DNA from 2 places in the Bradyrhizobium sp. Bra64 genome. Region 2 is predicted to be linked to the other one. Evidence: riboswitches for the same ligand, from Rfam matches in the RefSeq annotation. Region 2 holds a riboswitch; the other holds the start of a gene.
The links. A riboswitch is a leader RNA that binds a small molecule or an ion and turns the genes downstream of it on or off. The one in region 2 is predicted to bind glycine.

Region 1 (15,177 bases), 150 kb from region 2:
ACTCCGGCCTGATCGCCGAGCAGATTCTGGCCGGCACCCCCGAGCGTGACGCCGACGGCGACGAGCCGGCGGACGAGTAAGCTTTAACGCGAAGAGTTTTTCGCGAGGAGCGGGCGCTGAGGACGTTGAGTTGCCGACGTCTTCGGGGCCCGTTTCGTTTTATGATACAAGAGATACCCGGATCAGTTAGTGAGCCCTGGATCGCCGTGAGTTGGAATCAATCCGAGGTCATTGCTGCTCGCCAGATCATTATTGAGATGGCGAAAGGCATACTTTCCGGAAGCGTGTCCCCGGTGGAAGGTGCCAGGGCAATTGCAAGGCACAGCTTCAAGGCTCGCCTCGAAGATGATCCCGATATCTTGCCCTTTGTGGGAATTGTTTCGGAGACTGAAGCCTTGCCGCTCGGACGCGAAAGGGCACACTGGCAGGCGCGCGCGCTCGCTGATCTGCAGGGCAACATCGATAAATCCCAAGCCTGGGCGCTCACCGTCGCGAGCACCCATTGCCAGAGCCTTGTGGCACGATCGGGAAGTCTGATGCGTTGGCCGGACGGCTAGATTGTAGGGTGGATTAGCCGAAGGCGTAATCCACCACTGTTCGTCTCCGTTGAAGCTGAAGTGGTGGGTCACGCTGCGCTAACCCACCCTACGATCCCTTACTCCGCAGCTTCCGCGTAATCGCTCACCGGCGGGCACGAACACACCAGGTTGCGGTCGCCATAGACGTTGTCGACGCGGCCGACCGGCGACCAATATTTGTCGGTGCGCGAGCTGCCCGCGGGGAAGCAGCCCTCGGCGCGGGTGTAGGCGCGATTCCACGCATCGTCGGCGATGTCGTGCACGGTGTGCGGCGCGTGGCGCAGCGGCGAGGCCTCGATCTTGAAGCGGCCCGCCTCGACCTCGGCGATCTCCTTCCGGATCGCGATCATCGCGTCGCAGAAGCGATCCAGCTCCGCCTTCGATTCCGATTCGGTCGGCTCGATCATCAGCGTGCCCGGCACCGGAAAGCTCATGGTGGGCGCGTGGAAGCCGTAGTCGATCAGGCGTTTTGCGATGTCGTCCACGGTGACGCCACTCGTGTTCTTCAGCGCGCGCGGGTCGACGATGCACTCATGTGCGACGCGGCCCTTGGCGTTCTTGTAGAGCACCGGGAAGTGCGCATCGAGGCGCGCCGCGATGTAGTTGGCGTTGAGGATCGCGATCTCGGTGGCGCGCTTCAAGCCTTCGCCGCCCATCATCAGGATGTAGATGTAGGAGATGGTCAGGATCGAAGCCGAGCCGAACGGTGCAGCCGAGACCGGACCGACCGGAGCGTCCGCTTGCATCGCCGGATGGCCGGGCAGGAAAGGCGCGAGGTGTGCCTTGACGCCGATCGGGCCCATGCCGGGGCCGCCGCCGCCATGCGGGATGCAGAAGGTCTTGTGCAGATTGAGATGGCTGACATCGGCGCCGTAATCGCCGGGCCTGCTCAGGCCGACCTGCGCGTTGAGGTTGGCGCCGTCCAGATACACCTGGCCGCCATGGCCATGCACGATGTCGCAGATCTCGCTTATGTGCTCCTCGAACACGCCATGGGTCGAGGGATAGGTGATCATCACCGCGGCGAGATTGGCCGAATGCTTCTCCGCCTTGGCGCGGAGATCGTTGACGTCGACGTCGCCGTTCTTCTCGCAGGCGACCACCACCACGTCCATGCCGACCATCGCAGCGGAAGCCGGGTTGGTGCCGTGGGCGGAGGAGGGGATCAGGCAGATCTTGCGATGGCTCTGCCCACGCGCCGCGTGATAGCCGCGGATGGCAAGCAGGCCGGCATATTCGCCCTGCGCGCCCGAATTCGGCTGCAGCGAGATCGCGTCATAGCCGGTGATGTCGCACAGCCATTTTTCCAGCCGTGCGAACATCGCGTGATAACCCTTGGCCTGCTCGCGCGGGGCAAACGGGTGCAGGCTGGAAAATTCCGGCCAGGTCAGCGGCATCATCTCGGTGGTCGCGTTCAGCTTCATCGTGCAGGAGCCGAGCGGAATCATCGCGCGGTCGAGTGCGAGGTCACGGTCGCTGAGCTTGCGCATGTAGCGCAGCATCTCGGTCTCCGAGCGATGCGCGTGGAACACCGGATGGGTGAGGAAGGAGGTCGTGCGCTTCAGCGCCTCCGGCAGCGCCTCGCGCGTGGTCGCATCTAACTCGGCGTAAGCAAGCGTGCCGCCGAACGCGCGCCAGACCGCTTCCACCGTCGCAGGCGTGGTGGTCTCGTCGAGCGCGATCCGCAATGCGGTTTCGCCGACGCCGAGATTGACCTTCTCTGAGGCAGCGCGCGCGACGATCTCGGCACGCCTCGTGCCGGCATCCACGCTGAGCGTGTCGAAGAAGCTGTCGCAACTCGGCGCGAAGCCGAGCTTGCGCAGGCCGGCAGCGAGCACGGCGGCGCGGCGATGCACGTTTCGCGCAATGTGGGTCAGGCCCTCGGGGCCGTGATAGACCGCGTACATCGAGGCGATCACGGCGAGCAGCACCTGCGCGGTGCAGATGTTGGAGGTCGCCTTCTCGCGGCGGATGTGCTGCTCGCGGGTCTGCAGCGCGAGGCGATAGGCGGGCATCCCGCGCGAATCGACGGAGAGGCCGACGATGCGGCCGGGCAGCGAGCGCTTCAGCGCATCGCGCACCGCCATGTAGGCCGCGTGCGGCCCGCCATAACCCATCGGCACGCCGAAGCGCTGGGCCGAACCGATCGCGATGTCGGCGCCGAGCTCGCCGGGCGAGGCGAGCAGCGTCAGCGCCAGCAGATCGGCGGCAACGATCGCGAGCGCGCCCTTGGCCTTCAGTGCCGCGATCGCGGGCCTGAGGTCGCGCACGGCGCCCGATGAGCCCGGATATTGCAGCAGCGCGCCGAGCACGTCGGCCTTGTCGAGATCGGCGAGGGGATCGCCGACGACCAGGGTCCAGCCCAAGGGCTCCGCGCGGGTGCGCATCACAGCCAGCGTCTGCGGATGCACGTCCTTGTCGACGAAGAAGGCCTTTGCCTCGACCTTCGAGTGCCGCTCCGCCAGCGCCATGGCTTCGGCCGCTGCGGTCGCCTCATCCAGCAGCGAGGCGTTGGCGACGTCGAGCCCGGTGAGGTCGCAGATCATGGTCTGGAAGTTGAGCAGCGCCTCCAGCCGGCCCTGGCTGATCTCGGGCTGGTAGGGCGTGTAGGCCGTGTACCAGGCCGGGTTCTCGAGGATGTTGCGCTGGATCACCGCGGGCAGGATCGTGCCGGAATAGCCTTGGCCGATCAGCGAGGTGAAGACCTGGTTCTGGCTTGCGAGCTCGCCCATATGCGCGATCGCCTCGGTCTCGCTGAGCGGCTTGCCGAGATCGAGCGGCGCGGCCTGCCGGATCGAGGCCGGCAGCGTCTCCGCCATCAGCGCGTCGAGGGTCCTGGCGCCGACGGTCTCCAGCATCGCGGCGACATCGCGCGCGGAGGGGCCGATGTGGCGCCGAACGAAGGTGGCGGCGGCGTCGCCGTTGGATTTGCGGTGCGCGGTCATCGCTTGCTCCATCGCTCTTTAAGCCGTGTGTGCCTTGTAGGCGGCTTCATCCATGAGGCCGCCGAGCTCGCTCTTGTCGGCGATCCTGATCTTGAAGAACCAGGCCTTGCCCTGAGCATCCGAATTGATCAGCGCCGGCTCGCCCGCGAGCTCGGCGTTGGTCTCGAGCACCTCGCCCGAGATTGGCGCGTAGACGTCGGAGGCGGCCTTCACCGATTCCACGACGGCGGCGGCTTCGGTCTTCTTCAGGGTGCGGCCGATCTTGGGCAGCTCGACGAACACGACGTCGCCGAGCTGCGACTGCGCGTAGTCGGTGATCCCGACGGTGGCGACGTCGCCGTCGATCGCGAGCCATTCGTGGTCGGAGGTGTACAGCGTCGTGGTCATTGTCTTGTCCTCAGCGTTTGTAGGTGTTTTTCACGAAAGGCATGGCGGCGACGGTGAGCGGCAGCCGCTGGCCGCGCACCTCGGCGAACAGTTTCGTATCGAGCGCGCTCAGGCTCGTCGGCACATAGCCCATCGCGACCGGTGCATTCAGGCTCGGGCCGAAGCCGCCGGAGGTGACCTTTCCGATCGGCTCGCTGGAGGCCGCATCCGCAAACAGCAGCGCGCCCTCGCGCACCGGCGCGCGGCCCTCGGTGCGCAGCCCGACGCGGCGGCGGCTTGCGCCGTTGTCGAAATGAGCGAGGATCTTGTCGGCACCGGGAAAGCCGCCGGCGCGCGCGCCGCCGCTGCGGCGGCTCTTCTGCACCGACCATTCCAGCGCGGCTTCGACCGGCGTGGTCGTGGTGTCGATGTCGTGGCCGTAGAGACAGAGGCCTGCCTCGAGACGCAGGCTGTCGCGGGCCCCCAAGCCGATCGGCAGCACATCCGCGTTGTCCAGCAGCGTCCTGGCGAGGCGCTCGGCGTCGCCTGCGGGGACCGAAATCTCGAACCCGTCCTCGCCGGTGTAGCCGGAGCGCGAGACGAAACAGTCGAGGCCGGCGACCTTGTGCGGGCCGGCATCCATGAATTTCATGGACGGCGCCTCTGCACACAATTTCGCCAGTGCCGATTCCGCCTTCGGACCCTGCAACGCGATCAGCGCGCGGTCCGCCAGCTGCTCGATGACGCAGTCGCCGGAGAGATTCGCGCGCAGATGCGCCTCGTCCTGCTCCTTGCAGGCGGCGTTGACGACCAGGAACAGATGATCGCCGAAATTGGCGACCATCAAATCGTCCAGCAGGCCGCCGTCCGCATTGGTGAACTGGGCATAGCGCTGACGCCCCGGCGCGATCGCCACGACGTCCTGCGGCACCAGCCGTTCCAGCGCGCGGGCGGCGTCCTCGACCCTGCCGGATTTCGGCCGTAGCGCGAGCTGTCCCATATGGGAGACGTCGAACAGGCCGGCTTGGCTGCGGGTATGGAGGTGTTCCTTCAGCACGCCCGCGGGGTACTGCACGGGCATGTCATAGCCCGCGAACGGCACCATCTTGCCGCCGAGCGACACGTGAAGATCGTAAAGGGGGGTGCGTTTCAGGGATTCTTTGTCGTCACGCGCAAGCATTACGGGGCCCTCGGCGGTTCCCCGGGAACGATTTCCCGTGGACACCAGTCGAAGCCCCATCTGTCGCTGTGCCTGAGAGTATTATCCCGTCGGCGGACGCTGTCCGGGTCGACCTTTAGAAGGTCATCGCCCGTCGGCGCCTCTTTCCAGATGTCGTCAAAGCCACGCGGTCCTTTTGCCTGAGAGTTTCCGGGGCGGTTGCTCCTTCGGCGCCGGCTGCCTAAAGCCGGTCTCTCCCGACGTGGCCGTACGATACAGATGGGTACAGACCACAGGGCGGCCAAGCCTGTCAACGCGGCATCGGCGGCTTTCAACGGGATTGCAACGGGATTGCAACGGGATTGCAACGGGGATTGCGCGCCTGCGGCAACCCACTGATCCGGTTGCACAGTTTCTGGACAGCGAAGCTGGCCTTGTCTAAAAGCGCTTTGGCCCGCAGATATCAGCCCAAACTTGCGGTTTGGATGGCGTATGGCGGGTCCAAGCACACCCGATTGGATGAACATGAGCGGCGTCAACGAGATCAGGTCGACCTTTCTGAACTTCTTTGCCGAGAACGGCCACGAAATCGTGTCGTCCTCGCCATTGGTGCCGCGCAACGATCCGACGTTGATGTTCACCAATGCCGGCATGGTGCAGTTCAAGAACGTCTTCACCGGCGTCGAGAAGCGGCCCTATCAGCGCGCCACCACGTCGCAGAAATGCGTGCGCGCCGGCGGCAAGCACAACGACCTCGACAATGTCGGCTACACCGCGCGCCATCTCACCTTCTTCGAGATGCTCGGCAATTTCTCGTTCGGCGACTATTTCAAGGAGCGCGCGATCGAGCTGGCCTGGAAGCTGATCACGTCCGAGTTCGGGCTCAAGAAGGACAAGCTGCTCGTCACCGTCTACCACACCGACGACGAGGCGGCGGGCCTGTGGAAGAAGATCGCCGGCTTCTCCGACGACCGCATCATCCGCATCCCGACCTCGGACAATTTCTGGGCGATGGGCGACACCGGGCCGTGCGGCCCGTGCTCGGAGATCTTCATCGATCGCGGCGAGCACATCTGGGGCGGACCGCCGGGCAGTCCCGAGGAGGACGGCGACCGCTTCCTCGAATTCTGGAATCTGGTGTTCATGCAGTACGAGCAGGTGACGAAGGAGGAGCGCGTGGCGCTGCCGCGTCCCTCGATCGACACCGGCATGGGGCTGGAGCGCATGGCCTGCATCATGCAGGGCGTCGACAGCGTGTTCGAGACCGACCTGTTCCGTCATTTGATCGACGCGACATCGTCCGCGCTCGGCAGCGGGCCGAACGAGCAGACCGTGGCCTCGTTCCGCGTCATCGCCGATCACCTGCGCTCCTCCGCCTTCCTGGTCGCCGACGGCGTGCTGCCCTCGAACGAGGGCCGCGGCTACGTGCTGCGCCGGATCATGCGCCGGGCGATGCGCCATGCGCAGCTGCTCGGCGCCAAGGAGCCGCTGATGCATCGCCTGGTCTGGGCGCTGGTGCGCGAGATGGGCCAGGCCTATCCCGATCTGATGCGCGCGGAAAACCTGATCGAGGAAACGCTGCGGCTGGAAGAGACCCGCTTCCGCAAGACGCTGACCCGCGGCCTTGCCATCCTCGACGAGAAGAGCGCGTCGTTGAAGAAGGGCGACATGTTCGACGGCGACGTCGCCTTCACGCTGTACGACACCTACGGCTTCCCGCTCGATCTGACGCAGGACGCGCTGAAGTCGCGCGGCATCAGCGTCGACCAGGCTTCCTTCACCGACGCGATGGAGCGTCAGAAGGCCAAGGCGCGCGCGTCCTGGGCCGGCTCGGGTGAGGCGGCCTCCGAGGCGATCTGGTTCCCGCTGCGCGAGAGGCTGGGTGCGACCGAATTTCTCGGCTACGAGACCGAGAGCGCCGAAGGCGTCGTCTCCGCGCTGGTCAAGGACGGCAAGGAAACGGGCAGCCTCAAGGCCGGCGAGACCGGCGCGCTGCTGCTGAACCAGACGCCGTTCTATGCGGAGTCTGGCGGCCAGGTCGGCGACACCGGCGTGCTGACGGGCGATGGCGGCATCAAGTTCCGCGTCACCGACACGCAGAAGAAGCTCGGCGATCTCTTCGTCCATATCGGCACATTGGAGAGCGGCGAGCTGAAGCTCGGCACCGCGCTGCAGCTCGAGGTCGATCACGGCAGGCGCTCGTCGATCCGCGCGCACCACTCGGCGACGCATCTCATTCATGAGGCGCTGCGCCAGGTGCTCGGCGACCACATCGCCCAGCGCGGCTCGATGGTTGCGCCGGATCGCCTGCGTTTCGACTTCGTGCATCAGAAGCCGATCACGGCGGAGGAGCTCGCCCGCGTCGAGGACATCGCCAACAACGTGGTGCTTGAGAACGACGAGGTCACGACCCGCGTCATGGGCGTCGACGAGGCCCGCGAGGCCGGCGCGCGCGCCCTGTTCGGCGAGAAATATGGCGACGAGGTTCGCGTCGTCTCGATGGGCCGCACCGCGCGCGAGCGCGGCGCCAACGCGCTCGGCTGGTCGGTCGAGCTCTGCGGCGGCACGCATGTGAAGCGCACCGGCGACATCGGCCTGATCACGCTGACCGGCGAGAGCGCGGTCGCCTCCGGCGTGCGCCGCATCGAGGCGCTGACCGGCAATTATGCACGCAAGCATGCCAACGACACCATGGCGCTGGCCAAGACCGCGGCCAATGAGCTGCGCACCTCGATCGACGACGTCCCGGCGCGCATCGCCGCGCTGATGGACGAGCGCAAGAAGTTCGAGCGCGAATTGTCCGACGCCCGCAAGAAGCTCGCGATGGGCGGCGGTGCGGCGAGCGGCAATGGCGCAGCCTCAGGCGTGCGCGAGGTCGGCGACGTCAAGCTGATGGCGCGCGCGGTCGAGGGCATCGAGATGAAGGATCTCAAGAGCCTCGCCGACGACGGCAAGAAGCAGATCGGCTCCGGCGTGGTCGCCATCGTCGGCGTCACCGAGGACGGCAAGGCCGGTGTCGTGGTCGGCGTCACCGCGGATCTCACCGCGCGCTTCAACGCCGTGAACCTGGTGCGCGTCGCCTCCGAGGCGCTCGGCGGCAAGGGCGGCGGCGGGCGGCCCGACATGGCCCAGGCCGGCGGCCCCGACGGGGCCAAGGCGACCGAGGCGCTGAGCGCGATCGAAAAAGCGATGACGGGCGCTTAGACAGCCATGGGCCTCGTTCCGCGGGGACGTGGCTTGCGCGATCCCGATTTGAGGGATCGCCTCTACGAACTGCTGGAGCACGATCCGCTGGCCTATTCGGCCGGGTCGCGCTTCATCCAGCTGATCATCAGCGTCATCGTGCTCAACGTGGCCGCGATGATCCTCGCCTCGGTGCCGGAGCTGGATGCGCAGTTCGGCGTGCTGTTCTCAGGCATCACTATCCTGTCCGTGATCGTGTTCGCGCTGGAATATCTAGCGCGGCTGTGGACGGTTGCCGGTCACACCCAGCGCAAGGCGTCCGCGCTGTCCGACCGGCTCTCTTATGCCTTCTCGTCGCTCGGCATCATCGACCTCATGGCGTTCCTGCCCGCGGGAATCGTGCTTATCGCCGGCCGGCATGCGACGCTGGCCGCGCTCGGCGTGCTGCCTTTCTTCAAGCTGGTCCGCTATTCGCCGGCGATGCGTTCGCTGCTCGCCGCCGTGCATGCCGAGCGGCGGGCGCTGATCGGCTGCATCGTCATCCTGATCGGCGCGGTCCTGACCTTCGCCTCGCTGCTCTACGCCATCGAGCGCGACGTGCAGCCGGATAAGCTCGGCACCATCCCGCAGGCGATGTGGTGGGCGATCGTGACGCTCGGCACCGTCGGTTATGGCGACGTCGTTCCGGTGACGGCGCTCGGGAAGTTCATCTCCGTTTTCACGATCATCAGCGGCTTCGCCATGATCGCGCTGCCGGTTGCGATCATCTCGACGGCCTTCGCCGAAGAGGTGAAGCGGCGCGATTTCGTCGTCACCTGGGGCATGCTGGCGCGGGTGCCGCTGTTCTCGCATCTGTCGGCCTCCGAGATCGCCGACATCATGCGGCTGCTCCGCGCCCGCACCATCGAGCAGGGCGAGATCCTGGTGCGGCGGGGCGATGACGCCTCGTCGATGTATTTCATCACCGCCGGCGAGGTCGAGATCGCGCTGCCGAGCCAGCATGTGCGGCTCACCGACGGCACGTTTTTCGGCGAGATCGCGCTGCTGCACAAAACCAAGCGCAGCGGCACGGTGACGGCGACGCGCAAGACCCGGCTGCTCGTGCTCGACGCCCAGGATTTTCACGCCCTGATCGCGCGCATGCCGACGCTCGCCGCGCACGTCCACCAGACGGCGAAGGCGCGGCTGGAGGAGACCGGCGATCTCGCCGCGGCGGAGCTGGCGCAGGCCGAGCGCGAGGGCACCGACCGCTGAGACGAATAGTCCCGGCGGTTACTTGCCGTCGAGGAAGGGCGCCACGACCTCGCGCGTCTCCTTGCTGGGCACCACCGGCACGATCTCGAACGTCATGCCAAAGCCCTGGCAGTTCAAAACCCATTCCTGCAACAGGCGTGCGTCGTCGCATTCCATCAGCTGGAAGCAGCGGTCGAAATTCGGCTCGATCCAGCTGCCGAGATATTTGAGCCCATCCGGGAATTTGACGCCTTCATCGCGGACGCGCCGGTAGACCGGAATGGGATCGTGGTCCTTGAAGCGTTCGATCACCATGAAAAGCATCGGTCTCAGCCCTTCTTCAGGAAAACATACTCGGCCGAATAGGGCGCGCTTTTGAACTCGCCGGCCTTCTCGCAAGAGCCCTCGAGCTTGCCGCCATGGGTCTTGATGCGCTGGACGGTGGTGACCGGCGTCAGCACGCCGCTGCCGCGGCGAGAGGCGACCTCCAGCTTGAGCCAGGGGATATCGGCGGCCGTCGCACCCGGCGCGTTGCCGATGGCCTTGCCGACCACGGCGCTGCCGTCGGCATGCTCCCAGTTCGGCCCGGCATAGTGCCGGCCGATGGTCTTGCCCTCGGCGAGCAGGGTGGCGATCGGCTCGCGAAAGGCCCAGGCGAGCTTGCCGTCGGCGGCTGCCTTGCACTCATAGACCTGCGCGCCCTCGGCGTGGACGCTGAGCACGACGCTCTCGCCGGGCGCGGCGATGGCGTCCGGGAGCGGGTCGGCGGCGAAGGCCGGTCCGATCAGGGCCGCGAGCAACAGGCTGGGGGCAGCAAGCTTGATCGACATGATCGCATCTCCGCAAAGGGGTCTCAAAAAACGAACGGGCCGCGCTGGAGGCGCGGCCCGTGATGATGTCTGGCCCAGTCGGGCGAAATTGCGGACGGCTTACGCCGCCAGCTCCTTGGTCAGGTTCTCGGCGACCTTGTCGAGGAAGCCGGTGGTCGAGAGCCAGCGCTGGTCGGCGCCGACCAGCAGCGCGAGGTCCTTGGTCATGTAGCCGGCCTCGACGGTGTCGACGCAGACCTTCTCCAGCGTGTTCGCGAACTTGGCGAGCTCGGCATTGTTGTCGAGCTTGGCGCGGTGGGCGAGGCCGCGCGTCCAGGCGAAGATCGACGCGATCGAGTTGGTCGAGGTCTCCTTGCCCTTCTGGTGCTCGCGGAAGTGGCGGGTCACGGTGCCGTGGGCCGCTTCGGCTTCGACCGTCTTGCCGTCGGGGGTGAGCAGGACCGAGGTCATCAGGCCGAGCGAGCCGTAGCCCTGCGCGACCGTGTCGGACTGCACGTCGCCGTCGTAATTCTTGCAGGCCCAGACGTAGCCGCCGGACCATTTCAGCGCCGAGGCCACCATGTCGTCGATCAGGCGGTGCTCGTAGGTCAGACCCTTGGCCTCGAAGTCCTTCTTGAACTCGCGGTCGTAGATATCCTGGAAGATGTCCTTGAAGCGGCCGTCATAGACCTTGAGGATGGTGTTCTTGGTCGAGAGATAGACCGGGTAGTTGCGCAGCAGGCCGTAGTTGAGCGAGGCGCGGGCGAAGTCGATGATGGAATCGTCGAGATTGTACATCTCCATGGCGACGCCGGCGCCGGGCGCCTTGAACACTTCCTTCTCGATCACGGTGCCGTCCTCGCCGACGAACTTCATCGACAGGGTGCCCTTGCCCGGGAACTTGAAATCGGTGGCGCGGTACTGGTCGCCATAAGCGTGGCGGCCGATGATGATCGGCTTGGTCCAGCCGGGAACCAGGCGCGGCACGTTCTTGCAGATGATCGGCTCGCGGAAGATCACGCCGCCGAGGATGTTGCGGATGGTGCCGTTCGGCGACTTCCACATCTGCTTGAGATTGAACTCCTTCACCCGGGCCTCGTCCGGGGTGATGGTGGCGCACTTGACGCCGACGCCGACCTTCTTGATGGCTTCGGCGGCGTCGATGGTGACCTGATCGTTGGTGTGGTCGCGGTACTCCATCCCCAGGTCGAAATACATCAGGTCGACATCCAGGAACGGAGTGATCAGCTTGTCCTTGATGTACTGCCAGATGATCCGGGTCATCTCGTCGCCATCGAGTTCGACGACGGGATTGGATACCTTGATTTTTGCCATGATCGGGGAAGCCCTCTTGGGAACGGCGCCGCTGGCGCCAACGTGAATATCCGCCGCCTCTTAGCACCGCCGCGCGGCGGGCGAAAGCCAAGTGATTATGCACTTTTAGCCGATCCAGCTTCCCCAGATGGGGGGCGGGGTGCGGCACCGTCGCGGGGCGGGGTTGAGGTTTCGGGCGAGATTCAAAAGTCGAATCCAACCCGTTATTTCCCTTGAGAATTTCGTCAGGACAGGCAAACGACAGGCGAACGGGCAGAGCCGGCCCCGCGGCCGGCTTTGAATCAATTCCTAACAGCGCCTTGTCCTGAAAGCGTCTTGGCAAGGCCTTGAGAACCAGTGTGAAAGCGAAGCGAGATGTCGGGGACTGACAAGACCAAGGCGGGCCTTTCCCTCGACGGTCCCATCGTGATCCTGGTCGAGCCGCAGCTCGGGGAAAACATCGGCATGGCCGCGCGCGCCATGGGCAACTTCGCGCTGAGCCGATTGCGCATCGTCAACCCGCGCGACGGCTGGCCCAACATCGCCGCCCAGCGGGCGGCCGCCGGTGCCGACTACATTCTGGACAAGGTCGAATTGTTCGACACGGTCGGCGAGGCCGTCGCCGATCTCGACCTGCTGTTCGCCACCACCGCGCGCCCCCACGACCAGGCCAAGCCGGTGGTCGGGCCTGAGGCAGCAGCAAGCGAGATCTCCGGCCACGTCGCGACCGGCGGCAAGGCCGGTATCCTGTTCGGCCGGGAGCGCTGGGGGCTCACCAACGAGGAGGTCGGGCTCTCCAACCGCATCATCACCTTTCCGGTCAATCCGGGCTTCGCCTCGCTCAACCTCGCCCAGGCCGTGCTGCTGGTCGGCTACGAATGGTTCAAACGGGCGACCTCGGGCGAGCTGCCGCACAGCATGCCGGAACGTTCGGAGCGCGCCTCGCAGCACCAGATGCAGGCCTTCTTCGACAATCTGATCCGCGAGCTCGACCGGGTCGAATTCCTGCGCCCGGCCGAGAAGCGCGACACCATGCTGGTGAACCTGCGCAACATCTTCAGCCGGATGGAGCCGACCAAGCAGGACATGCACACCCTGCACGGCGTGGTGATGGCGATCGCGGAAGGGCGGAAGGGTCCCGCCAAGGGCGGCGTGCTCGACGGGGAGCAGGCCACGCGCCTGCGCGCGCTGTTGGCCGAGCACGGGCAGGGTGGTGTCCCCGACAGCGGCTCGACGGTGCGCGGGCTCGCCCGCCTGCTCCGCCGCAACCCGACCGACGCCGAGCGCCTGCTCTGGCAGGCCCTGACCCGCGACCGCCGCTTTGCAGGAGGGTTCAAGCGTCAGACCCCGGTCGGCCGCCACATCCCTGACTTCGTCTCGTTCCCGCACCGGATCGCGATCGAACTGGTGAACCCGGGCGAGGGGGAGACGATCGCGGCAGACCGCGCGTCGCGGCGGGCCTGGCTCGAGGCGCGCGATTATCGCGTGCTAGAGATTCGGGCGGCGGATGTCGAACGCGATATCGAGGCGGAGCTGGTGCGGCTGCAGGAGATGATCGAGCAGAGCGCGTAGGTCTCGTCGGGCAAAGGTCTTGCAGGGGGGCAAAGCGGAACGTGCCCACCGGTGCGCATCGGGCAAGGGGAGAGACGGTAGGCACGGCGCTGCGCGCCTTTGCCCACCTACGAAGGACGCCCAAGCTGCACCTCGCGCTGGACCTCGATCCATGTCGCCCGCGCCACGGCCAGCAACCTCCCGGCTTCATCATGCGCCGCGGCTTCGGCCGTGCGCTTGCGGCCGTCGCGACCGGTGGGCCAGGCCGTGATGATGCAGCGGTCGCCGGGGCGGGGGCGGGCCTCGATCCGGGCCGACATTCGTCCGAGCAGCAGTGGCGTCTTGTCGAAGCTGCCGTTCTGCTGATCGCAATTGCAGGCGAAGCCGGTGGGGCAGTCGAGTGCCGACCAGAGGAATTCTGGCGCGACCAGGCCGTCCTCGGCGGCGAGATTCTTATCCGGCGTCCAACTCGCTGCGAGAACGGCATTGTGACGCCCGAGCGAGCCGGCGAAAATGCGCAGGCCGTCGCCTTTCGCCCTTGCCGGACCGCACACGAAGCATGTCGGCAGCGGATGCTCGTGCGGCTTCAGCGGCGTCAGCAACTCGGCGGCGCAGGCCTCCTCGAAGCTGGCTGTTTCCAGTCGCGCAAGCTCGACATTTGCGGCCCGTCCTGTCGCGACGACCCTGGCGCCGTCGCGAAGCTCCCATGTGCTGTCGTCCGTTGCAACCGCATCGAGCGGCTTGTCCAGGGGAGGCGGTGCGCGCAGCGTCACCTCCGCAGCCCCGGGGATGTGGCGGGCGAGCCGGCCGCAGACATAGCCGCCGTTGCCGGAGTTCGGAGGACCGCAAAAGCGGTTGTCGATGATGATCTGTGTCATCGGTGTGTTTCTCTCCTGCCGTGGCCCGCTTACCTTACCTGACCTTTAGGACAATTCGTCCTTGAACCGTCCGGCTCGCCACGGCGCGCATGGCGTCCCCGGCATCCTCCAAAGGGAGGATGCGATCGACGTGCGGGCGGATTTTTCCGTCGGCCAGCAATTGCATCAGCGTGTCATTTGCGCGCGCTGCCTCTGTCGGGAATTTCTCCACCCAGGCGCCGGCAAAGACGCCGAGGATGGAATAGTTTTTCAGCAGCGGCAGGTTCATCGGGAGCTGCGGAATTTCGCCGCTGGTGAAGCCGATCGGCATCAGCCGTCCGGCCCATTTCATCAGCCGGGCGATCTGCTCGAAAATCGCGCCGCCGACATTGTCGAAACCGATGTCGATGCCTTCCCCTGACGTGATCGACTTGATCCGGTCGCGCAGATCCTCGCTGCGATAGTTGACGATTTCGCCGGCCCCATAACGGCGCACCAGGGCAGCCTTGTCATCGGAACCGATACCGGCGACGACGCGCAGGCCCAGTTGACGGCCGAGGTCGACGGCGGCCAGTCCAACGCCGCCGGCGGCGCCCGTGACGAACAGGGTTTCGCCGCGCTGCGCCCGGGCTCGCTCGACCAGCGCATAATAGGCCGTGCCATAATTGTGCAGGACCGTCGCCGCGGCCTCGAACGCGATGCCATCCGGCAACCGCACGCTCTTCGATTCCTTGGCAATCATCCGTTCGGCGTAGCCGCCGGTCCAGGCGCTGCAAGCCACACGGTCGCCGGGGGCGAATGTCGTGACCCCGTCGCCGACCGCGACGACGACACCGGATGCTTCAGTGCCGGGCACGAAAGGCGTCGGTGGCCGCATCTGGTAGAGGCCAGAAACCAGCAACTGGTCCATGAAGCTCACGGACGCCGCGTGGACATCAATGAGAATCTCGTCACGGGCCGGCTTCGGCTCGTCGATCTCGCCGAGGCGCAAATCGCCCGGCCCGGTGAACGAGCTGCACAGAACTGCTTTCATCGTGGTGCTCCAGTGGATTGTCTGCATTCGGCAGGTTTTCTCAACGGCGTCGCATATCCCGCGACGAGCTTGACGAAATCGGCCTGTCGCGCGGCGCCGGTCTTTTCAAACAGGCGGCGGACATGCGTCTTGATCGTCGTGCCGGCGAC
Region 2 (15,177 bases):
TGGCTGCACGTTCCCGTTGCGCTGGCCTCGATGCTGGCGCTGGTCGGGTTGCTCGCGCCTGCGCTGGCGCGCCGCCGGCTCGACGATCTGACGCTGCTGGCGGCAACGGTCACGCTGGCACTGCTCGGCAACGCCTTCATCTGCGCCGTCATCTCCGGTCCGCACGACCGCTACGGCGCACGCATGGTGTGGGTCGCGACCTTCGTGGTGCTGACGGCGCTGGCGCGCCGTTTTGGCGACGACGAACCGGCAGACGAGCCCTCAGTTGCGGCGTGACAGGAAATCCAGCACGCCGGTCTTGTAGACCTTGTCGCCGACCGCGCGCATGTGGTCGCGGCCGGGAATGTCCAGCACTTCCGAACCCGGAATGAGCGCGCCGAGCGCGCTGGCGGAGCCCGCGACGTCGTCGGTAGAACCGACCGCGATCAGCACGGGCACCTCGATGCGCGCGGCTTGCTCTTTCGTCATCAGCTCGCGCGTGCCGCGCAGGCAGGCGGCGAGCGCCTTGCGGTCGGAACGGGTCTGATCGGCAAACGCTCGAAACGTGCGCCCGACGGGATCGGTGACGTCGTCGAGCGAGGGCGCTTCCAGCGCCGTCGCCACGTTCTCGCCGGGTCCGGTGCCCTCGATCAGGCCGCCGATGCCGATGCCGCCGAGGATCGCCGAGCGCAGGCGCTGCGGCTCGTTGAGCCCCAGCCAGGCCGTCATCCGCCCGCCCATCGAATAGCCCATGAGATCGGCCTGCGGGATGGCGAGATGGTCCATCAGCGCGAGCACGTCGCCGGCCATGGTCGGGATCGAGTACTGCGCCGGCTCGTAGAGCTTTTCGCTTTCGCCATGGCCGCGATTGTCGAGCGCAATGACGCGGCGGCCGTTCTTGCGCAGTTCCGAGACCCAGGTCGGATAGACCCAGTTCACGTTCTTGCTGGAGGCAAAGCCGTGCACGAGGATGATCGGATCGCCCTCGCCTTCGTCGAGATAGGCAATTTCAACGGCGCCGTTGTGGAAGCTCGGCATCATCAGGTCCGCAGGTCTTGAGGGGAAAGGTTGATTTTAGAGCATGATCCGGAAAAGTGTGCAGCGGTTTTCCGGCAAGATCATGCTCAAAACGACCGCCTGAAGCGCTTCGCGCTTCAGGCGGTGACGGCCGTGTTCGCCAGAGCGGCTTCCGCGGCGGTCTGCGCCCGGCGCATCCGCCGCGCGCGTCTGCGATCGCACCAGGCCTGGGTCAGCCGCTCGGTGGTCGCCTTGATCGAGGACAGCAGGCCGAACAGCGTCAATGCCGCGCCGAACAGCCACAATGCGAGATCGAATGCGCCGCCGATCAGCAGCAGCGCACCGCGGCCGAACAGCTTCATGATCGCGCGGGTCTTGCCGCCCTGCGCTTCCGCGAGCCGTGCCGCGCGCGCAACGTCCTTGGGGCCTTCGGCGATGCGCAGCGTGTCCATGGCGCCGCGCGTGCCGGTCTTTTCGGCGACCCGCGTGACATCCTTGCCGAGCCGGACCAGCGCGCCCGCCTTCTCGGCGCGGAACGCGGCCTTGATCGCGCTCACGGTCTCGCCCGGGCGGAACACCGACCCCCTGGCGACGGCGTTCTGAAGCATCGGCGCATCGACGACCTCGCGCGCCGACCGGCCGGCCCAAGCCGCGAGCCCCTCGCCGAGCCGCCCCACCTTGCGCGCGTCCTTCACTAACGTCAGCCCGGCGCGCGCCGGCGCGGCGCCGCCGACGGAGACAAAGGTCACGGCCGTGACCGCAAGACCGGCGGCCGCAAGGCCGAGCACCAGACGATCGGTGTCCTCGCCCATGGCAAGGTGCTTGCCCTCGCGAACGACGTCCCTGACGTCACCGAACACGAAGAGATCGCCGGCCACGGTTCCCGACAGGCTCGCAACATCGTCGGCGTTGCCGGTGACGAGCCCCGTGGCGAACCGCTTTGCGAAATGCGAGGTGGAGTTTTCGGCTTTGACCGCGTCGCTGACGCGGCTCAGGAGGTCGTCGGACAGCGCGATGTCGCGGTCGCGCGCCAGCGCAACGAAACTGTCGGCGAGATCGGCATCGCCCGATGCGAGCGCGGCCTCGATGTTGTCCTGAACCAGGCGATCGTCATTCCGCAGCAGCGCGTCGAGCTTGAGTTCGGAGAGCGCGGCGGGATCGTCCTGGGCGGTGAAGATCGCCCCGGCCTCGCGGGCATGCGGCGCTACCTGCGCGAGCATGAAGCTGCATGCCGCGATACCGGTCAACGCTGTGCTGATTCGCAGCCATTTCATGCGGAAAAACCCGGACGGTCCTGAGATCGTTGACGCCTGACGTTTCGTCTTTCGTCGCAATTGCGCTCGTCCACAGACATAGTATGCCAAAATTGCGACACAACGTCCCCGACGAAAGAAGGGCTTCTCTCAGGCCGCAGGATTGTGTCGAATTTGCATGAGCAAATGAGCATGGGGCGATTGCGGACCTTTCGGTTCCGCCGGACTAGCAATCAGCTGCACCCGCCAGTATGGTCCGCGGCGCCTCAAAGATGCCGCGCCAGTCGTTGATTGTGTCTGCCGCCATTGCCACTCCAGGATGAACTACGATGTCCGACCATGTCGTCCCGCACTTCCACAACGATGCCGGTGTCCCCGTCATCGAGATCGGCTCGCAAGAGTTCATGTGCGTGGGCGCCAACCCTCCGTTCGACCATCCGCACGTCTTCCTCGACCTCGGCAACGACAACGAGATCATCTGCCCCTATTGCTCGACGCTGTACCGTTTCGCGGCCGATCTGAAGGCGGGCGAAGCCCGTCCGCCGGAATGCGTCCTGAAGGACAAGGTGGCCTGACCGCTTCCGTCGGTCAGGCGTGGCGCTCTCCAGAACGATTGTCATCGCCGGTGCCGGAATCGGCGGACTGACGGCCGCGCTCGCGCTCGCGGCCCGCGGTTTCCGCATCGTCGTGCTGGAAAAGGCAGAGCGGCTCGAGGAAGTCGGCGCCGGCCTGCAACTCTCCCCCAATGCCAGCCGCGTGCTGGTCGAGCTTGGCCTCAGCGAGCGCCTCAAGCCGCGTGCCGTGATCCCCGAGGCGGTCTCGATCATGAGCGCGCGGGCCGGCGGCGAACTTTTGCGCATGCCGCTGGGCGAAGCCGCCGCCGCGCGCGCCGGCGCCCCCTATTGGGTGGTGCACCGCGCCGACCTGCAAGCCGCGCTCGCGGGCGCAATCTCGGACCATCCCGATATCGACCTGAAGCTGGGCGCGACCTACGAGGACGTGGCGCCTCACGCCAAGGGGCTGACGGTCGTCCATCGCAGCGGCACGATCCGCCGCAGCGATCTCGCCAGTGCGCTGATCGGCGCCGACGGCATCTGGTCGACGGTCCGCCAGCAGCTGTTTCCCGAGGTGCAGCCGCGCTTCTCCGGGCTGATCGCCTGGCGCGGCACGCTCGATGCCACGCAACTGCCGAAGGATTACACCGCGCGCCGGGTGCAGCTCTGGATGGGCCCGAACGCCCATCTCGTCGCCTATCCGATCGCCGGCGGACGACAGATCAACGTGGTCGCGGTGCTGCCGGGCACCTGGAGCCGGCCGGGCTGGAGCACGCCCGGCGATCCCCTCGAGGTGATGGACGCCTTCGCCGCGCCGCGCTGGCCGCCGGCCGCGCGCATGATGCTCGCCACCGTCGACAGCTGGCGGAAATGGGCGCTGTTCGGCGTGCCCGACGACTGCCCCTGGAGCAAGGGTCCGGTCGCGCTGCTCGGCGATGCCGTGCATGCGATGCTGCCGTTTGCGGCCCAGGGCGCCGGCATGGCGATCGAGGACGCCGCGGTGCTCGCGCAGCATTTGAGCCTCGAGGCCGCCGGGAGTGCCGCGGGCATCTCGGCTGCGCTGAGCCGATACGGCCGCGCGCGCCAGGCGCGCGTGCGGCGGATGCAGCGGACCGCACGACAGCAGGGCCGCATCTATCATCTCAGCGGGCCGCTCGCGTTCGCGCGCGATGCCGCAGTCCGTGCGCTCGGCCCGGAGCGGATGCTGGCGCGGCAGGACTGGATCTACGGCTGGCGGCCCTGATGATGCGAGGCGCCGCCGGCAGGATGTCTCAGTGCCCTGCTCTGTTGGATTTCGGGGCAGGCTTGGCTAAAGGCTTGGCTACAGGCTTGGCTTCTGGCGCCGGCGCAGCGGCCGGCGTCGCCTCGGGCGGCGACTCCCGGCACCTGTTGCGACGCCAGGCATCTTCGGCCAACTGCGCCTGCCCGCGCACGGCGATGTACTCGTTGCGATAGGCGAGCTCGGACACGACAGCGCCGCCGGCGCCGGTCTGCGCCTTGTCCATCAGCTTCTGCAAGTCCGCGGTGCGGCTGGCGAGCGACTTGCGCTCGGCCTCGAGCTGCTTGCAGTCGTACAATTCGTACTTGGCGGGATCGGCAAAGGCCGGAGCGATCGTCTCGCTCATGCCGGCGCAGCCGGACAACGCGAAGCCGGCGCCAAGCAGCGCGACGGCCCCGCAGCACATGCGCAGGCGATATCGGATCAAAGCAGCCATTTGAATCAAAGCAGGCATGCCGGATGAATAGCCCCCGTGGATTGAGAATGCCTAAAGCAACAACAGGTGTCCGGATTGAGGCTTTGCCTTGTGCCGCCGGCTCGCTTAAGGAAGAACCGCCCCTCCGGCCTGCAAGCGCCAATTCCAGATCACCGGACAAGGGCTTAAGTGTTTGATCTCGTTGGATCAAGCGGGCATGGCGGAATTGGTAGACGCAAGGGACTTAAAATCCCTCGGTGCGCAAGCGCTGTGCCGGTTCGACCCCGGCTGCCCGCACCACGAGAGCTGACGCCGCGAACCGTGCAGCAGCACGATCCGGAACATTCCCCCATGACGACCTCCCGCATTCAATCCCTCAATGCGTAGGCGATGACGTAATCACCGCGCTTGGTGCCGAACGAGCCATGGCCGCCGGCAGCGGTGACGACATATTGCTTGCCGTCGGCCTCGTAGCTCATCGGCGTCGACTGGGCGCCGGCCGGCAAACGGTCCTCCCAGAGTACGTTGCCGTTGCGCACGTCGTAAGCCCGGATCGTGTACTCGTAGGTGCCGGTGTAGAATGCGACCCCGCCTGCGGTCGTGATCGGTCCACCCAGCATCGGCACACCCATCTTGAAGGGAAGAGGCAGCGGCGTGGTGTCCCTGATGGTGCCGTTGGGATGCTGCCAGACGACCTTCATCGTCCTGAGATCGATTGCGGCCATCGAGCCCCACGGCGGCCGGTAGCACGGCACGGACAACGGCGAGAGAAAGCTCGATATATCGACCCCGAACGGGGTGCCATACATCGGCTGCGTCCCAACCTCGCTGCCGACCGGCTTCTCGGCTGTCGGCGCCGGAGGGTTGAGAGGGCCGCGCGGAATGAGTCTCGAGACGAAGGGCAACGACATCGGGTTGGCGATGGCGATCTGTCTCACGGGATCGACCGCGATGCCGCCCCATTCGAACATGCCGAGATTGCCTGGGAACACCAGCGTGCCCTGCAACGACGGCGGCGTGAACGTGCCCTCGTAGCGCAGTCGATGGAACGCGATCCGGCACAACAGCTGATCGAAGATCGTGCCGCCCCACATATCGGCGCCGGTCAGTTTCGCCTCCGGGCGGAATGTCAGGTCGGAAAACGGCTGCGTCGGCGCAGTACGATCGCCGGGCGCGGCTCCTTGCGGGACCGGGCGTTCCGGCGCGGGCACGATCAGTTCGCCGTTCCTGCGGTCGAGCACGAACAGGTTGCCCACCTTGGTAGGCTGGATGATCGCGGGCACGATGCCCCTGGCCGTCAACACATCGACCAGGCTCGGTTGCGACGGAACGTCCATGTCCCAGAGGTCGTGATGCACGGTCTGATACGACCAGACGCGCTTGCCGGTGTTGATGTCCAGCGCAACGATGGAGCTGGAATAGCGCTCGACGAGCTCGTTGCGATTGCCGCCCCAGATATCGGGACCGTTGTTGCCGGTGGGGATAAAGACGAGGTTGAGCTTCGGGTCGAACGCGGCGGAGATCCACGAATTCGGCGATCCATTGGTATAGTGGCGTGTCGGCGACGGAAGCGCGTTCTCCTCCGCCGCGCCTGAGTCCCATGCCCAGACCAGCCTGCCCGTGTAAACATCGAAGCCGCGGACGACGCCCGACGGCACTTCGACCCCATAATTGTCGATGACCGCGGCGGCAACGAGCAGGATCTTGTCGCTGACAACCGGCGGCGAGGTCGGCTCGAAAAAGCCCGACGTCGTGATCCCCATCCCTTCCTGCAGGTTGAGGCTGCCGTGATCGCCGAAACTGTCGCAGAGCTTGCCGCTGTCGGCATCGAGCGCGATCATGCGCCCGTCATTGACCGGCAGGAATATCCGCCGGGGACATTCGGCGGGCGCAGCACGACCGCTGCTGTCGACGGCGCCGGCGGCCGCTTCGTGATAGGAGACCCCGCGACACGTCATATGCTGGAACGTCTTGTTGAACATGAGCTTGGGATCGTACCTCCAGCGCTCGGTGCCGGTCCTTGCATCGAGCGCAAACAGGACCTGGTGCTGCGAGCAGAGATAGAGCGTATCGCGAACCTTGATCGGAGTGACCTCGAAGGTCGTCTCGCCGGAATCGTTGGGTGTTGCCACGTCGCCGGTGCGGAAGGTCCAGGCGACCTTGAGCTTGCCGACATTGTCAGGCGTGATCTGCTTCAGCGGCGAGTAGCGCTGTCCGAATTGGGTGCGTCCATACGCCCGCCAATCGCCATCCGGCTGCGGGTCGGCTTCACCTTGCTGAACCGCAGAACCGGCCTCCGCGATCGTGCCGTTGATGTCGTGATAGCTCGAGAACAGCCCGATCACGAGCACGACCGAGGCCAGCACAAGGGCGGCCCAGAGCGGCGCCGTCGCACTTCCGTAGGAGACCCGCTGGCCTTGCCCCAGCCCACGGACGATCACCGGCGTGAGAAGCCAAAGCGCCATCGGGAAGACGACGTCGCCACGCGCCGCGAGCGGCCACCAATCGAATCGCACCTCGGAGACGGCCCATACCAGCGTGCCGGCCAGGACGATGGCAAACAGGCCCAGCGCAGATCGGCGCCGCGCCATGAGCAGCGCAGCCGTGAGCAGAATGCCGGCACCGAGAATGATGTAGAAGATCGAACCGCCCAACGCGGCGAGCCAGATGCCGCCGGCCGCGAGGACCAGGCCGATCAAGGCATAGATGATACCCGTGACGAAGACCGCACTGGATCGCTGCATGATCGCTCCCGGCACGAACGAGGGACCGGACCTGTCCCGCGCACCGGCAACGGACGTCCGCTCCCGAGGACTCTCGTCCAATCAACGGTGACTAACAACCATTAGATGCCGGGTGGACAAATGACATTCGAACCGTTCGGGCAAGCCCGTCGCGCCGGCTGAGCGTCCCCCCCCCCCGTAAATGTCAGAGCTCCAACGGCGGCTTCTTCACCAACTGTTGTCCGTTCCGGCTTCGCCTGCCAGCCATCTCGAAACATGGCTTGTGCATCGCAGCATGGACGATACATAAAGCCTCTGAATTTCAGAGGTGAGCTTCTTGTCCGACGTCAATGCCGACGATTGGGTGTCCTCGGGACACCGGCCCATGGGTTTTCCAGAATTCGTCATCGTGATCGCGTCCATCATGGCGCTGAACCCGCTTGCGATGGACATGATGCTGCCGGCGCTGCCCAATATCGGGTCGGCATTCAAGATTCCCAACGCCAACCATCTTCAGCTGGTGCTGTCGACCTTCCTGATCGGCTTCGGCGCGGGCCAGTTCATCATGGGTCCATTGTCGGACCGTTTCGGCCGGCGGCCCGTGCTGCTCGGCGGCATGGCGGTCTATGCGGTCGCGAGCGTGCTCGCGGTCGCCGCCCCCTCGTTCGAGACGCTGCTGCTGGCGCGCGCACTGCAGGGCTTCGGCACCTCGGCGACGCGCGTGATCGCCACCTCGATCGTCCGCGACTGCTATGTCGGCCGCCGCATGGCCAGCGTGATGTCGCTGGCGATGATGATCTTCATCGCGGTACCCGTGATCGCGCCCTCGTTCGGGCAGGCGGTGCTGCTGGTCACGCAATGGCGCGGCATCTTCGTCGTGCTGATGCTCTACGGGCTGCTCGCGCTGGCGTGGAGCGTGCTGCGCCTGCCTGAAACTCTCCCCCCGTCTGAACGCAGGTCCCTCGCCCCCAGCGACGTGTTCGCAGCTTATTGGCAGACCGTGTCCAATCGCCAGACTATCGGCTACGCACTCGCGGCCGGCAGCGTCATGGGCGCGTTGTTTGCTTATGTCTTCTCGGCCCAGCAGGTCTTCACCGGCATCTATCACCTCGGCCATTACTTCCCGCTCGCCTTCGCCGCGATCGCGGCCGGCACCGCCATTGCCGGCTTCCTCAACGCCAGGTTTGTCGGGACCCTCGGCATGCGCGTGATCTCGCATGGCGCATTGACGCTCTACACCGCGGTGGCGGGCGTGATGCTGCTGACGGAAAGCCTCGGCGCGCTGCCGCTTCCGCTGTTCATGGTGCTCTCGGCGCTGATGATGTTCTCGTTCGGCATGATGGTCGCCAATTTCACCGCGCTTGCCATGGAGCCGCAGGGCCACATCGCCGGCACCGCGTCCTCGCTCTACGGCTCGATCACGACCTTGATCGGCATCGTCGTCGGCATGGCGATCGGGCAAAGCTTCGACGGCACATTGCTGCCGTTCTCGGTCGGCTTCTTCCTGTCGACGCTGGCTGCGCTCGCGATCGTGCTGGTGGTGGAGAAGGGACGGCTGTTCAAGCCGCATCATCGTCCCATCGCGTGAGGAACTTCGCCGCGGACTCGATGTTGTCGTGCAACAATTCGAGAGGCGAGCCCAATGGAACTGGAACAGCGCGAAGACCCGACTGCCTCGGATCGGCCAGCGACGCAGCGATCGCCGTCGAACACCGAGCGGGAGGCGTTCACCGTGCCTTTCGCAAGCGAAGGCCTCGAGGGCGTGCGCGACAGTCATTGTTGATCGCGAAGCTTATTCCGGCGCGCGCCTGCCGGCGCTGAAATCATTCGCGGCGCTTTCGACCGCACATTTCCTGAGCTGACGCGGAACTGACAAACGAAAGCGGCGCCGCTGATGACAGCGGCGCCGCGCAACGATCGGAACGAAGGGCGCCAGGCGCGCCCTCGCGCTACTCGGTCTTGTCGACGTTCCAGAACAGCGGCGTTGCGGGGCCGTCGAGCACGCCGGTGAGCGACTTCCGCCACGCGCTCGGTGCCTGATACTGGCCGAGCGGGATGTAGATCACCTGGTCGTAGGCTTCCTTCTGGATCTCGGTCGCGATCTTCTTCTGCTCGTCGAGCGAGGCCGCGCGGACGAAGTCGTCCTTGAGCTTCTCGATCTTGGCGTCCTCCGCCCAGCCGAACCAGCCGCCCTTCTTGCCCTGGCCGCCGATCGAGAGGTTGGAGATCGGGTTGGAGACGTCGGCGCTGACCCAGTTGGTGAAGAACATGTTCCAGCCGCCCTCCTTCGGAGGCTTCTGGCTGGCGCGGCGGCTCACCACGGTCTGCCAGTCGGTGGCCTGGAGATCGACCTTGAAGCCAGCTTCACGCAGCGCCTGCGCGGCAACGATGGGCTGGGCCTTGAGCGTGGTGACGTCGCCCGGCGCCATGATCACGACGGGCGTACCGTCATAGCCGGACTCGGCGAGCAGCTTCTTGGCCTCGGCCATGCCGTTGCCCTTGACCAGCGATTCGGAACCGACGTCGGTCGCGAACGGCGTGTCGCAGATGAAGAAGGCGCCGCAGATCTTGTAGTACTTGGGATTGCCGATCAGCGCATCGAGCACGTCCTTCTGTTTCATTGCCAGGAGCGCGGCGCGGCGGATCTTCGGATTGTCGAACGGCGGATAGAGGAAGTTCATGCGTCCGAGCGTCTGGAAGCCGAACTTGTTCAGCACCTCGACCTTGAGATCCGCATTGCCCTCGAGCACCGGAACGAGATCGAACGACGGGTTCTCGAGGAAGTCGATGTCGCCCGATTGCAGCGCGTTCACCGCTGTCTGCGGGTCAGGCATGGTGAGCCATTCGACGCGGTCGACCTTCACGACCTTGCCGCCCGCGGTCCAGCTCGCCGGCTCCTTGCGCGGCACGTAGTCGGTGTTCTTGACGTAGACAGCCTTGACGCCCGGCTGGAATTCGCCCTGGACGAACTTGAACGGGCCGGAGCCGATCTGCTCGGGAATCGGCTTGTCCGGCGGCGTCTCGGCGAGCCGCTTCGGCATCATGAAGGCGACGCGCGAGGACGGCTTGCCGATCGAATCGAGGACCAGGCTGTAGGGCTCCTTGAGCTTCAGCGTGATGGTCTTGGGATCGGTCGCCTCGATGCTCGCAGTGAACTGCATCAACTGCTGGCCCATGCCATCGACGGCGGCCCAGCGCTTGAGCGAAGCGACGCAGTCTTCCGCCGTCACCGGCGCGCCATCATGCCACTTCAGGCCGTCGCGCAGCGTGAATGTGTAGGTGAGCTTGTCGTCGGAGATTTTCCAGTCCGCCATCTGCGGCTGAATCTTGAAGTTCGAGTCGGTCGAGATCAGCGTGTCGTAGACCATGTAGCCATGGTCACGCGTGATGTAGGCGGTGGTGAAGATCGGATCGATGATGCGCAGATCCGAATGCATCACCGCGGTGATGGTCTTGCCGGCCGCGAGCACCGGCGAGGCCAGGGCGGTCGAAAGCGCGACGACCGACAGCGCAAGTTTGGAGGCGAACGCGCGAGGCCTCCGGCGCATTAACTGGAACATGGAAAGTTCTCCTGACGTGAAACTGTTCAAAGGCAGATTATTGGTTGAGCATCCGGCTCGTTCGTTGGGCGAACTAACCTCATGCAATGCCTTTATCTTTTCGAGACTTGCAGACAGCGCCGAGCGCGTCAATCCGGTTTCGCTGCAAGCCCAGGCGGCGCGCGCGCGGGCTCCACAAGGATCGGTTTGGCACTACAACACTCTCCCGCCTGTCCTGCCCGGCACCAATGCAATGCGCGTTCCATCTTCCGAAGCTCGAGAGACATTGAGATGAATCCAGCCAATCTTCCCTTCGATTCCGAAGCGATGCTCCAGGGCCTGCGCGGTTGGGTGGAATGCGAAAGCCCGACCTGGGACGCGAGTGCCGTGAACCGCATGCTCGATCTTGCCGCGCGCCAGATGGCAATCATGGGTGCGACGATCGAGCGCATCGCCGGCCGCGACGGCTTTGGCGGAGTGGTTCGCGCCCGCTTTCCGCATCCCAAGCAGGGCGAGCCGGGCATCCTGATTGCCGGACACATGGACACCGTCCATCCCACCGGCACCATCGAGAAGCTGAAATGGCGGCGCGAGGGCAACAGGTGCTACGGCCCCGGCATTTACGACATGAAAGGCGGCAATTATCTCTCGCTGGAAGCGATCCGGCAGCTGGCAAGTGCTTCGTTCACGACGCCGCTGCCGATCACCGTGCTGTTCACGCCCGACGAGGAGGTCGGCACGCCGTCGACGCGCGACATCATCGAGGCGGAGGCCGCGCGCAACAAATACGTGCTGGTGCCCGAGCCCGGCCGCGCCGACAACGGCGTCACGACTGGACGTTACGCCATCGCGCGGTTCAACCTCGAGGCGACGGGACGGCCGAGCCACGCCGGCGCAACGCTGTCGGCGGGCCGCTCGGCGATCCGCGAGATGGCGCGGCAGATCCTTGCGATCGACGCGATGACGACGGAGGACTGCACTTTCTCGGTCGGCGTTGTGCATGGCGGACAATGGGTCAATTGCGTTGCAACGACCGCTACCGGCGAAGCGCTGTCGATGGCCAAGCGGCAGGCCGATCTCGATCGCGGCGTCGAGAGGATGCTGGCTCTGTCAGGCACGACCAATGATGTCGCCTTCAAGGTGACGCGCGGCGTGACCCGGCCCGTGTGGGAGCCGGATGCGGGCACGATGGCGCTGTATGAAAAAGCACGCGGCATCGCTAAATCGCTCGGCGCCGAGCTGCCGCATGCGAGCTCGGGCGGCGGCTCGGACGGCAACTTTACCGGCGCGATGGGCATCCCGACGCTCGACGGACTCGGCGTGCGCGGCGGCAATGCCCACACGCTGGAAGAGTTCATCGAGGTCGAGAGCCTAGTCGAACGCGGCCGGCTGATGGCGGGTTTGCTGGCGACCCTGGAGTAATAGGTTGGATCAACTTCGCACTGCACAATGCGTTGGCAGTCGCGGTTGAAATTTAGCCTTGTCTATAAATAAGGCGCATCGTACTGCTCGATTGTCCACGCGACGATGCGGGAGAGATCGCAATGAAGGTTTCGGCCTTCTTTGCGGCGCCGACGGAGCAACCGCCCCGGAAACTCTCAGGCAAAAGGACTGTATCGTCAGGACGATCTGGAGAGAGACGGCACGGCCAAGATTGGTCGGGACGTCCACCGAAGGGGATAGTCCGGAGCAAGACCTCGCCTGAGGTCCGCAAAGGATCAAGCTCTCAGGTAACCGTGACAGATGGGGCGCCGCCAACGGCCTTGTGGCCGGCGGTTAGCCGACTCTAACTCACGGGAGCCCCGAACCTGCCATGACCCATATCGCCATCATCGGCGCCGGCATCACCGGCGTAACGACCGCCTATGCCCTGCTCGAACGCGGCTACAAGGTGACGGTGCTCGACAAGCACCGCTACGCCGCGATGGAGACCTCCTTCGCCAACGGCGGACAGCTGTCCGCCAGCAATGCCGAAGTGTGGAATAGCACCGCGACGATCCTCAAAGGCCTGCGCTGGATGTTTCGGCGCGACGCACCGCTGCTGATGAACCCGCGGCCGAACTGGCACAAATATTCGTGGATGAGCGAGTTCGTCGCCAACATCGGCAACTACCGCGCCAACACCATCGAGACCACGCGGCTCGCGATCGAAGCCCGCAAGCATCTGTTCGAGATCGCCACGCGTGAAGGCATCGACTTCGACCTCGAACGTCGCGGCATTCTCCACATCTATCACGACAAGAAGGGTTTTGAATCCGGCCTGCGCGTCAACGCGCTGTTGCAGGAAGGCGGCCTCGATCGCCGCCCGGTCACGCCGGAAGAAATCCGCGCGATCGAGCCGACGCTGCGCAAGGAGTATTATGGCGGCTTCTACACGCCGTCGGACGCGACCGGCGATATCCACAAGTTTACCCGCGGGCTTGCCGAGGCCTGCAAGCGTCGCGGCGCGACCTTCATCCACGAAGCCAATATCGATTCCATCGCCCGGGCCGGCGGAGGCTTTGTCGTCGGCTGGGCAGATCTCTCTGCAAGCGATGCTGCCGCATCCGCACGCGGCATGCTGAACGTGGATGGGGTCGTGGTCTGCGCCGGTGTGGCGAGCCGCCACTTCGCCGCCCTCCTCGACGAGCGCGTCAACGTCTATCCGGTAAAGGGCTACTCGATCACCGTGCAGCTCGACACCGCCGAGAGCCGCAACGCGACGCCGACCGTCAGCCTGCTCGACGAGGCCGCCAAGATCGTCACCAGCCGGCTCGGCGCCGATCGCTTCCGCGTTGCCGGCACCGCCGAATTCAACGACTTCAACCGCGACATTCGCGCCGATCGCGTGCAGCCGCTGGTCGATTGGGTGCGCAGCAACTTCCCCGCCGTCGAAACGTCGCGAGTCATCCCATGGGCCGGGCTGCGCCCGATGATGCCGAACATGATGCCGGTGGTGCGCGCAGGGCGGATGCCGGGTGTGTTCTTCAACACCGGCCACGGCCATCTCGGCTGGACGCTGTCGGCAGCGACCGCGCAGATGATTGCCGGAACCATCGACGGCTGGCGCGGGCTCAACGCGCCGCCCACCATGCCCTCACTTGGGGTTGAGCGCGAGCTGCGTCATGCATCCTGAGTGGTCTCCATCAGGAGCAGGCGGCCCCTTGCGACCGCCCTGCCCTTGGCACACAATTTGCCCCGAAAGGTCGGCATCTCCGGCCGGCTTTCCCAGCCCGAATGACAGGCACGCATGATAGACACGAACGAATCCACGGGCACCTCGGCGCCCCACAAGTTCCTCAGCCGGAGATAGGTGCATGTTAGGTTACCTCATTCGCCGAATCTTCGCCGCCGTCCCCGTCATGGGCGTGGTCGCACTGTTCGTGTTTCTCCTGCTCCGCCTCACCCCCGGCGATCCCGCGGCGATTCTCGCCGGCGACAACGCGACACCGGAACGGCTGGAGCGCATCCGTACCTCGCTCGGCCTCAACGAGCCCCTGATCGTGCAGTTCATCACCTGGGTGAACAAGCTGCTGCACGGCGATCTCGGAACCTCGCTGATCTCCAACCTGCCGGTGGTGAAGATGATCGGCCAGCGTGTCGAGCCGTCGATCTCGATCGCGCTGTCGACCATCATCCTCGCCGTCATCGTCGCCGTTCCCTTAGGTGTGATCGCGGCGTGGAAGCACGGCACCTGGATCGACCGTTTCGTGATGGGTCTCTCGGTGCTCGGCTTCTCGGTCCCGGTGTTCGTGGTCGGCTACGTCCTGATCCAGGTCTTCGCCATCGACCTGCGCTGGGTGCCGGTCCAAGGTTTCAAGAGCATCAGCACCGGCTTTGGTCCGTTCTTCGAGCGCATGATCCTGCCGACCTGCGCGCTCTCCTTCATCTACATCGCGCTGATCGCGCGCATGACGCGCGCGGCGATGCTCGACGTGCTCGGCGAGGACTACGTCCGCACCGCGCGCGCCAAGGGCATCAACGAAGTTGCCGTGATGATGCGCCATGCGCTGCGCAACGCCGCCGTACCCGTGATCACAGTGATCGGCACCGGCTTTGCGCTTCTGATCTCGGGCGTCGTCGTCACCGAGAGCGTGTTCAACATCCCCGGCATCGGCCGCCTCACCGTGGATGCGGTGCTGGCGCGCGACTATCCGGTGATCCAGGCGATGATCCTGCTGACGTCGCTGATCTATGTCGTCGTCAATCTTCTGATCGACGTCGCCTACACCCTGCTCGATCCGCGGATCCGGTACTGAGGCAAGGATAAGCACAAAAATGTCGGTCGATACCCTTCCCCAGCCGTCCATACCGATCACGTCGCCGCTGCGGCCGCGCTTCGGATTCCTCACCTCGACGCCCATCATCGCCACGGCGACGGTCTTGCTCGCGCTGATCGTGCTGGTCTCGATTCTGGCGCCGCTGATCGCGCCGCACGA

Region 1: linked by a shared signal. The riboswitch ahead of gcvT (glycine cleavage system aminomethyltransferase GcvT) and the one ahead of NR187_RS27220 (D-amino acid dehydrogenase) in region 2 are both predicted to bind glycine.

The regions. Positions count from the first base shown of each region.
Region 1 covers NZ_JALJRD010000011.1:68,445-83,621, forward strand. Annotated here, with positions in the region: gene recA (recombinase RecA) at 1-80, shown strand, start outside; gene NR187_RS26450 (hypothetical protein) at 207-557, shown strand; gene gcvP (aminomethyl-transferring glycine dehydrogenase) at 656-3,523, opposite strand; gene gcvH (glycine cleavage system protein GcvH) at 3,542-3,910, opposite strand; gene gcvT (glycine cleavage system aminomethyltransferase GcvT) at 3,921-5,069, opposite strand; glycine riboswitch at 5,228-5,318, opposite strand; gene alaS (alanine--tRNA ligase) at 5,574-8,252, shown strand; gene NR187_RS26475 (cyclic nucleotide-gated ion channel) at 8,259-9,485, shown strand; gene NR187_RS26480 (DUF3303 domain-containing protein) at 9,504-9,788, opposite strand; gene NR187_RS26485 (DUF3455 domain-containing protein) at 9,794-10,294, opposite strand; gene NR187_RS26490 (NADP-dependent isocitrate dehydrogenase) at 10,394-11,608, opposite strand; gene NR187_RS26495 (TrmJ/YjtD family RNA methyltransferase) at 11,963-13,159, shown strand; gene NR187_RS26500 (PaaI family thioesterase) at 13,267-14,016, opposite strand; gene NR187_RS26505 (NADPH:quinone oxidoreductase family protein) at 14,051-15,028, opposite strand; gene NR187_RS26510 (helix-turn-helix transcriptional regulator) at 15,025-15,177, opposite strand, start outside.
Region 2 covers NZ_JALJRD010000011.1:220,788-235,964, reverse strand. Annotated here, with positions in the region: gene NR187_RS27275 (hypothetical protein) at 1-276, shown strand, start outside; gene NR187_RS27270 (alpha/beta fold hydrolase) at 262-1,017, opposite strand; gene NR187_RS27265 (hypothetical protein) at 1,134-2,270, opposite strand; gene NR187_RS27260 (zinc-finger domain-containing protein) at 2,579-2,824, shown strand; gene NR187_RS27255 (FAD-dependent monooxygenase) at 2,844-4,046, shown strand; gene NR187_RS27250 (twin-arginine translocation pathway signal) at 4,075-4,518, opposite strand; tRNA gene NR187_RS27245 (tRNA-Leu) at 4,709-4,797, shown strand; gene NR187_RS27240 (glucose/quinate/shikimate family membrane-bound PQQ-dependent dehydrogenase) at 4,866-7,241, opposite strand; gene NR187_RS27235 (multidrug effflux MFS transporter) at 7,558-8,808, shown strand; gene NR187_RS27230 (ABC transporter substrate-binding protein) at 9,170-10,780, opposite strand; gene NR187_RS27225 (M20/M25/M40 family metallo-hydrolase) at 11,051-12,181, shown strand; glycine riboswitch at 12,280-12,383, shown strand; glycine riboswitch at 12,387-12,504, shown strand; gene NR187_RS27220 (D-amino acid dehydrogenase) at 12,573-13,874, shown strand; gene NR187_RS27215 (ABC transporter permease) at 14,056-14,997, shown strand; gene NR187_RS27210 (ABC transporter permease) at 15,017-15,177, shown strand, end outside.